Regions from separate parts of the Citrobacter enshiensis genome, predicted to be linked through region 1. Evidence: predicted binding sites of a transcription regulator. Region 1 holds the regulator's gene; the other holds the start of a gene.
What was found. Region 1 encodes PhoB, which activates phosphate uptake and scavenging genes when phosphate is short. Its sites were predicted from a motif close to CTGTCATAAAACTGNCNNAT; they were not measured.

Region 1 (4,215 bases):
CGGCGCGCTCTTTGGGTTTGGCATTCAGGAACGCGGCGAACTGCCCCTGCGACAACAGCATAGAACGGGTAAAGCGCCCGTAATCCAGCCCGGTCAGCGAGGCGGTCATCTCCAGCTTGTCTTTGACCTTATCGGCGAGAATTTTTCCGTCTGCGCAGCGCGCCAGCTCCACGCGAGGCGTCTGCAAATTACCGTCTGGCTGATTGCGGGCGCGGTTTTGGCTCCAGAACGCGCGGTAGGCTTCGCCTTTGACCTCAAATTCGACTTCCGCCAGACATTCTGCGGTGTCGCGGGTCATCAGATCGTTTTGTGACTGCGAGAGTGTGCTCAGGCGCGGCGTTTCGTGATACAGCGCAAGGCAAATGGCATCCAGCAGGGTGGTTTTCCCGGCACCGGTCGGGCCGGTAATGGCGAACAGTCCGTTGCTGGCGAACGGTTCCGCCGTAAAATCGATTTTCCATTCCCCTTTCAGGGAGTTCAGGTTTTTCAGGCGCAGGCTGATTATTTTCATGCGTCATGTTCCCCGGCGAGAGTGTGTAAGGTAGTGCTGAACAACTGGTTGAGGCGTTCACGCTGGGGAACCTCCAGCTCTTCCAGCGCCAGACGACGCTCAAAAACCTCTTCCACGCTCAGTTCGCTCAGGGTTTCGCGTCGCTCATTCGCTATGCTCCGCTCACGTTGTTCCCGACTACGCCGCACCAGCAGGACCTCTACCGGGAGATCGTCAGTTAACGCCTGAATTTTTCGCTGCATATCGTGCAGGTACTCGTCGGTGGTGATTTCGATATCCAGCCACACTGGGGGGTGTTGCGCGGCGTTCTTAAACGACGCAAGTTGTTCGGTAATGGCCGCTAAATCGCCTTTCAGCACCGCCAGCGGCTGGGTGACCGGAACGGTGAGGATCTCTGTTGAATGCAGTTTTCCGTTTTCGAAACTCACCAGATGAACGCATTTGCTTTTTCCGCACTCATCAAAGCTCAGCGCGATGGGAGAACCGCAGTAGCGAATATGTTCCGTCCCGCCAATCACCTGCGCTCGGTGAATGTGCCCCAGCGCGATGTAATCGGCAGGGGGGAAATTTTGTGCCGGAAAGGCATCCAGGGTGCCAATGTAGATGTCACGTACCGCGTCACTTTTACTGGCGCCGACGGTCGTCAGGTGCCCGGTGGCAATAATCGGCAGCGGTTGTTCGCCGCGCAGTTCGCAGGCTTGCTGATATTGCAGCTGATAATAGTCGGTGATGGCGGTGAGCAGATGCTGCTGTTTTTCGCGACCGCTGAGACCGGCCTGACTGGTGATGATGTCACGCGGACGTAAAAAAGGAATTGGGCACAGCACGGCGCCTGGCGTACCGTCGCGACGGTGAAGATAGTGCGGCGCATGTCCCGCGCTGGCGACCACGGTGGTGTTCAGAAACGCCAGAATTTCGCGTGACTCGTTGAGCGTGGCGACAGAATCATGGTTTCCGGCCAATACCACCAGATGACAGCCTGTTTGCTGTAAATTGACGACAAAACTGTTGTACAGCTCGCGGGCATAGCTTGGCGGCGAGCCCGTATCAAAAATATCGCCTGCAACAATGATCGCATCCACCTGCCGGGATTGCGCCGTTTCCAGCAGCCAGTCAAGAAAGGCCTGGTGCTCGTCGGCGCGGCTTTTACTGTAGAAGTTTTGGCCGAGATGCCAGTCAGAGGTGTGTAGGATGCGCATAACAGTTCCATGGCGAAAAAGCGTGAACGGGATTATAACCTTTCAGGGAGGTTAATATCTTGTTTATGGGGTGTCATAAATCAACAATCTGGCGTGGGGATTGACGCTTTTTTTCATAAATCTGTCATAAATCTGACGCATAATGGCGCCGCATTGATAATGATGACTAGCAACTCTATAACAGGGCAAATCATGGCGAGACGTATTCTGGTCGTAGAAGATGAAGCTCCAATTCGCGAAATGGTCTGTTTCGTGCTTGAGCAAAATGGCTTTCAGCCAGTCGAAGCCGAAGATTATGACAGTGCAGTGAACCAACTGAATGAACCCTGGCCAGATCTGATCCTGCTGGACTGGATGTTGCCGGGCGGTTCTGGCCTTCAGTTCATCAAGCATCTCAAACGTGAGGCGATGACCCGCGAGATTCCTGTCGTTATGCTAACGGCAAGAGGGGAAGAGGAAGACCGCGTACGTGGACTGGAAACGGGGGCGGACGACTATGTCACAAAACCGTTCTCGCCCAAGGAGCTGGTCGCGCGGATCAAAGCGGTCATGCGACGCATTTCACCGATGGCGGTCGAAGAGGTGATTGAGATGCAAGGACTGAGCCTCGACCCGACATCGCACCGGGTGATGACCGGGGAAAACCCGCTTGATATGGGACCTACCGAATTCAAATTGCTGCACTTCTTTATGACGCATCCCGAACGCGTCTACAGTCGTGAGCAACTGCTAAACCACGTCTGGGGCACCAACGTGTATGTGGAGGACCGTACGGTCGACGTCCATATTCGCCGTCTGCGTAAAGCGCTGGAACATAGCGGTCATGACCGCATGGTACAAACCGTACGTGGGACAGGGTATCGCTTTTCGACCCGCTTCTGACGCCTTGCCGCCGGTCAGGCTGGCAAGGCTTTCAAATCGTGAATGGAGTGTGACGCGTGCTGGAACGGCTGTCATGGAAAAGGCTGGTGCTGGAGCTGATACTTTGCTGCCTCCCGGCGTTTATCCTTAGTGTATTTTTTGGTTATCTGCCCTGGTTTTTACTGGCGTCGGTAACGGGACTGCTCATCTGGCATTTCTGGAATTTATTACGTCTCTCCTGGTGGTTGTGGGTCGACAGAAGTATGACGCCGCCACCGGGAAGCGGAAGCTGGGAGCCGCTGCTGTACGGCCTGCATCAAATGCAGCTGCGTAACAAGAAACGCCGCCGTGAACTGGGGAATCTCATTAAACGTTTTCGCAGCGGGGCGGAATCGCTGCCCGATGCGGTGGTGCTGACCACGGAGGAAGGGGGCATCTTTTGGTGTAACGGCCTGGCGCAACAGGTGCTGGGATTACGCTGGCCTGATGACAGTGGGCAGAACATCCTCAACTTGCTGCGTTATCCGGAATTTACGCAGTATCTGAAAACACGCGATTTCACCCGACCGCTCAATTTGGTGTTAAACACCGGACGGCATCTGGAGATTCGGGTGATGCCCTACACCGACAAGCAGTTGTTGATGGTGGCGCGTGATGTGACGCAAATGCACCAGCTCGAAGGGGCTCGGCGAAACTTTTTCGCCAACGTCAGCCATGAGCTGCGTACGCCGCTCACCGTGTTGCAGGGCTATCTGGAGATGATGCAGGAACAGTCTCTGGAGGGGGCCACGCGGGAAAAAGCGCTGCATACGATGCGCGAGCAAACGCACCGCATGGAAGGGCTGGTGAAACAGTTACTGACGCTGTCGAAAATTGAGGCTGCGCCTGTACTGCTGCTCAACGAACGCGTGGACGTACCGATGATGCTGCGCGTCGTTGAACGCGAGGCGCAAACGTTAAGTCAGCAGAAGCATAGCTTCACGTTTGAGGTCGACAGTCAGCTTTGCGTGCTGGGCAATGATGATCAGTTGCGTAGTGCGATTTCGAATCTGGTGTATAACGCGGTGAATCACACCCCGGCGGGGACGCATATCACCGTGCGCTGGCAGCTCGCCGCGCAGGGCGTGGAGTTCAGCGTGCAGGATGATGGGCCGGGCATTGCCCCTGAACATATCCCGCGTCTGACTGAACGTTTTTACCGGGTGGATAAGGCGCGATCACGGCAAACTGGCGGCAGCGGTTTGGGTCTGGCGATTGTTAAGCACGCATTAAATCATCACGACAGTCGATTGATTATCGACAGCACCGTGGGGAAAGGAACGCGGTTTAGTTTTGTTCTGCCGGAACGTTTAATTGCCAAAAATAATGCTTAATGTTGCAATGTAAGATTATCTTTCCATAAGCCAGCGAATGCTGGCTTTTTTTCTTTGCGGTAAAGATTCACCCGCTGAATTTTTCAACGTCTGATGCTTTTTTGTTCGCATGATTAGCCATGACTTTTTCTTATGGATGGTGTTTTGTTCTAAGCCGTATATTCATCCTGGTATATTGTTCTGGTTTTTGGATCCCATCTTGCTTTAAAACGTTATAAGCGTTTAAATTGCGCCTCAGATGCTGTCATAGAGACTGCATTAATGCGGTAAA
Region 2 (4,215 bases), 780 kb from region 1:
GCTGCGCCTTAAGCGCCGAGGTTTTGCTGGTTTTCTCTTCCTCGTTCAGTCCTTTGTTGTCCTTCACGCCCTGCATCTCTTTAAACAGCGCCAGCTGGCGAATCGGCACCAGTTGCAGATCGCTGGAGGCGCGGAACGGCGCCCAGCCCAGGCGTTCCAGGGTGGTTTTCTCTTCCGGCGTTTTGCCGTAATTCATGAAGAAGTCGTACACCTTGTCCTTGGTGGTTTCGGAGAGATTCTTACGCCAGACGATCGGATCGCCCGGGATCAGCGGCGACTTCCAGATAACCTTCAGCGCGTTCAGCTTTTCCGGCGCGGAGGTTTTCAGCTTGTCGAGGTTTTCGGTGTTGTTGGTGGCGACATCCACCTGCTTATTGGCGACGGCCAGCGCGTTGGTTTCGTGTCCGGCGTTGACGGTGCGTTTGAAGTCGCTGGCGGCGATGTTGTTTTTGGCGAAGACGTAGTAACCGGGGACGAGGAAGCCTGACGTGGAATTGGGATCGCCGTTACCGAAGGTCAGATCCTTACGTTTGGCGATCAGATCGTTCAGGTTGTTGATCGGACTGTCTTTGTTGACGATCAGCACGCTCCAGTAGCCGGGCGATCCATCGGCGGCGACCGTCTGGGCGAAGACCTGACCGTTGGCGCGATCCACCGCTTCCATCGCTGAGAGGTTGCCGTACCAGGCGATATCGACTTTGTTAAAGCGCATCCCCTGAATGATCCCGGCGTAGTCCGGGGCGAAGAAGGCGTTCACTTTTATGCCCAGTGACTTTTCCATATCCTTCAGGAACGGTTCCCACTGGGGCTTCAGGTTTTGCTGTGATTCGGTCGAAATAATGCCAAAGTTCAGCGCTTTTTCCTGCTCTTCGGCATGAGCCGGACTTAGCAAGGTGCTGATGCTGAACATGCTGGTGAAGGCCAGCGCGGCAACGGCTTTATAGCTCATCTATGTTCCTCACTTAGACATTGTTCCAGGCTATTTCACTTATCTGCCTGGTCTTTTCAGTTAAATTAAGCAGCCTGCGCGTTCTGTTCGACGCGGTTCATGCTGCGGTAGAGATGGTCAAATCTTTCGTTATCAAAGTGCTGGCTGCTGCCGTCATAGAACACGTGTCCCTGGCGCAGTGCGACAATGCGTTCGCAGTAGCGCAGGGCGTAATCCACCTGATGCAGCGTGACGACCACGGTGATGCCGTCGGTCTGATTGATATCGCGCAGGGTGTCCATCACGATGCGCGCGGATTCCGGGTCCAGCGAGGCGATCGGCTCATCGGCCAGAATGACCTTCGCCTGCTGCATCAGAGCGCGGGCGATGGCCACGCGCTGCTGCTGGCCGCCAGAGAGTGTTGAAACGCGTTGATATGCAAAGTGCGCCATCCCGACGCGGGTCAGCGCCTGCAATGCGTGCTGTTTCTGCTCCAGGCTGAACCAGCTAAAACAGGTACGCCAGAACGGCGTGCTGCCGAGTGCACCGATCAGCACGTTCTCGAGTACGGTCAGACGGTTCACCAGATTGAACTGCTGGAAGATGTAACCCGTGTGGGCGCGGCTTTTGCGGATGTCGCGTGCCAGACGGCCTTCGCGCTGGACGGTACGCCCCATTAGCTCCACATGACTGCCTGGCGATTTATCGCCGGTAATCAAACCGCTTAAGTGACGTAAAAGGGTGGATTTGCCGGAACCGGACGGGCCAAGCAGAGCCACCATCTCACCGGAAGCGATGTCCATATCAACGGCGTGTAGCGCCTGCTGCTGATTGAACGTTTTGGAGAGTTTCTCGACACGAATCATCGTTTGCATGGTGCGGCCTCACTAAAAAAGTGGACCCATCGTGGCGGATTAATGTGACGATTTTGTTAAGGGTTGGTGACTTGATGATGAAGAGTTGAGGAGAGATTGATGACAGTACGGGAGGGCGAGCCTCCCGTCAGGTTACTCGGTAGGCTGCGGTTGTTTCACAACGTTAATCATCCACGGCACGCCGTACTGATCGGTCACTTTACCGAATCCGTGCGCCCAGAAGGTTTCTTGCCAGTCCATTTCGATTTGGCCTTTGGCGGCAAGGTTGTCAAACCAGCGTTTTCCTTCTTCGACATTTTGCGTATCAAGCACCAGCGTGAAGCCGGAGTAGTTTGCGTTTCCAGATGCAATTGCATCACTCATCATGATATCGCTACCCGCAATGCGCACGTTGGCGTGGGCGATGGCGGTATCGGGGAACGTCATCCCGGACGGGCAACCGTCTTCGCTGTCCTGCGCCGATTTGGGCATTTCACCGAAGTTGATTTTGTAGAGCAGCTCTGCGCCCAATGTCTGATGGTAGTACGCGATGGCGTCGGCGCAATTGCCGGCAAAAGAGATGTAGGGACTTAACGGCATAATGATTACCTCAGGTAAAAGAAGCCAGTTAAGTGTAGTTCGAATTTTGTACAGTAGGTCCGAATCGCAGCCCGCCATCGGGCAATAAATGCCGGATAGCGGCGGAATGCCTTATCCGGCCTACAAAAGACGATCAGTTCTTTTTCACAAACTCGGATTTCAGCTTCATTGGGCCAAAACCATCAATTTTGCAATCGATGTTATGGTCGCCTTCCACCAGACGGATGTTCTTCACTTTGGTGCCGATCTTCAGCATCGAAGAGCTGCCTTTCACCTTCAGATCTTTAACCACGGTGACGCTGTCGCCGTCTGCCAGCAGATTGCCGTTGGCATCTTTCACAATCAGTTCATCGCTGTCGTGAGCCGGTTCTGCATCGTTCCATTCGTGAGCGCATTCCGGGCAGATGAACATGCCGTTATCTTCGTAGGTATATTCGGAGTTGCATTGTGGGCAATGGGGTAATGACATGTGGATTTCCTCAAAAAGTCAGCAGGGGCAAAAGCGCCCAAATAATGGCAGATTGCCGAAAAAGGCCGCAATTATACATAAAATCCTTAATGTTGTCGGGACTATTCCCCAACTTAAGAATATGCCAACCTGCGGCCGAAGGTCGCGGCGAGAGCAAGAAAAGTATCATGGCGATTTTTTTAAGGGAAATTGCTACGTTTTGCTATTTAAGATAAGGTGAGGTAAACCTTCTGATAATAATGAGCCACCGACGCTAACACGTACTGATTTTTTGTTAGTGAGCGTAATCTTACCCCCCCTAATTTAGGTAGGTAAGAATGACGTTAATGAGTCTGGCATTTTATATATCCATCATAATTCAAGTGACATGTATTCAACGCATCCCTTTATCTTTCTTACGTTTTACGGTAAGCGAGAGGCCCAGCGCCAGCGGTCAGTCAGCATTGATACATTCCTTATTATCATCAGAGGTTTATTTTTTTAAATATTTTCTACACGTAATTAAATATGCCGAAAATTCATAATAAAAATCGCGGCTAAATAAAAGTAATAAAAATTTGCGTTAAGGAAAGATTTTTCATGCACACACAGACAATCTATGAATTAAGTCAGGAAGCCGAGCGTTTGTTATTACTCTCGCTCTCGCATCTCAGGCAATTACCCGCATTTTCACCGACGATGCTGGAGAGTGGGAACGAGGGAAACGAAACGAGTGGGGACAATATTCCGCCCCCGCATTTTAGCGCCCGTGGCATCGCGGCCCAACACGCCATGCTGAACAATGAGTTGCGTAAAATTACGCGGCTGGAAATGGTCCTGGCTATCGTTGGCACCATGAAAGCGGGAAAATCGACGACGATTAACGCAATTGTCGGAACGGAAGTGTTACCCAATCGCAATCGCCCGATGACCGCACTGCCGACGTTGATTCGTCACACTCCGGGTCAGCAGGAACCGGTGCTGCTTTTTTCCCATGTCGCCCCGATTGATTCGCTGATGCACACGTTGCAACAACGACTGCAAGCGTGCGATCGCCAGCATCTGACACTGGCGCTGGAAATCGACAAAGACATGAATAGCCTCATCCAGCGCATTGAACAAGGCGAGGCGTTCGAGCGTCATTACCTGGGCGCACAGCCTATTTTCCACTGTCTGAAGAGCCTGAACGATCTGGTGCGTTTGTCAAAAGCGCTGGAGGTTGATTTTCCGTTTTCCGCCTACGCCGCCATTGAACATATTCCGGTGATTGAGGTTGAGTTTGTGCATCTGGCGGGGCTGGAGAATGCGCCGGGGCAATTGACTTTACTGGATACGCCAGGGCCAAACGAAGCTGGACAACCCCACCTGCAAACCATGCTTAACGA

Region 2: the regulator PhoB is predicted to act here: its motif matches at 1,890-1,909, upstream of phnC (phosphonate ABC transporter ATP-binding protein).

What each region holds. Positions count from the first base shown of each region.
Region 1 covers NZ_CP119862.1:3,661,631-3,665,845, reverse strand. The annotation lists gene sbcC (exonuclease subunit SbcC) at 1-511, opposite strand, end outside; gene sbcD (exonuclease subunit SbcD) at 508-1,710, opposite strand; gene phoB (phosphate response regulator transcription factor PhoB) at 1,903-2,592, shown strand; gene phoR (phosphate regulon sensor histidine kinase PhoR) at 2,649-3,944, shown strand.
Region 2 covers NZ_CP119862.1:4,439,121-4,443,335, reverse strand. The annotation lists gene phnD (phosphonate ABC transporter substrate-binding protein) at 1-949, opposite strand, end outside; gene phnC (phosphonate ABC transporter ATP-binding protein) at 1,015-1,803, opposite strand; gene yjdN (VOC family metalloprotein YjdN) at 1,936-2,382, opposite strand; gene P2W74_RS21150 (zinc ribbon domain-containing protein YjdM) at 2,516-2,851, opposite strand; gene crfC (clamp-binding protein CrfC) at 3,431-4,215, shown strand, end outside.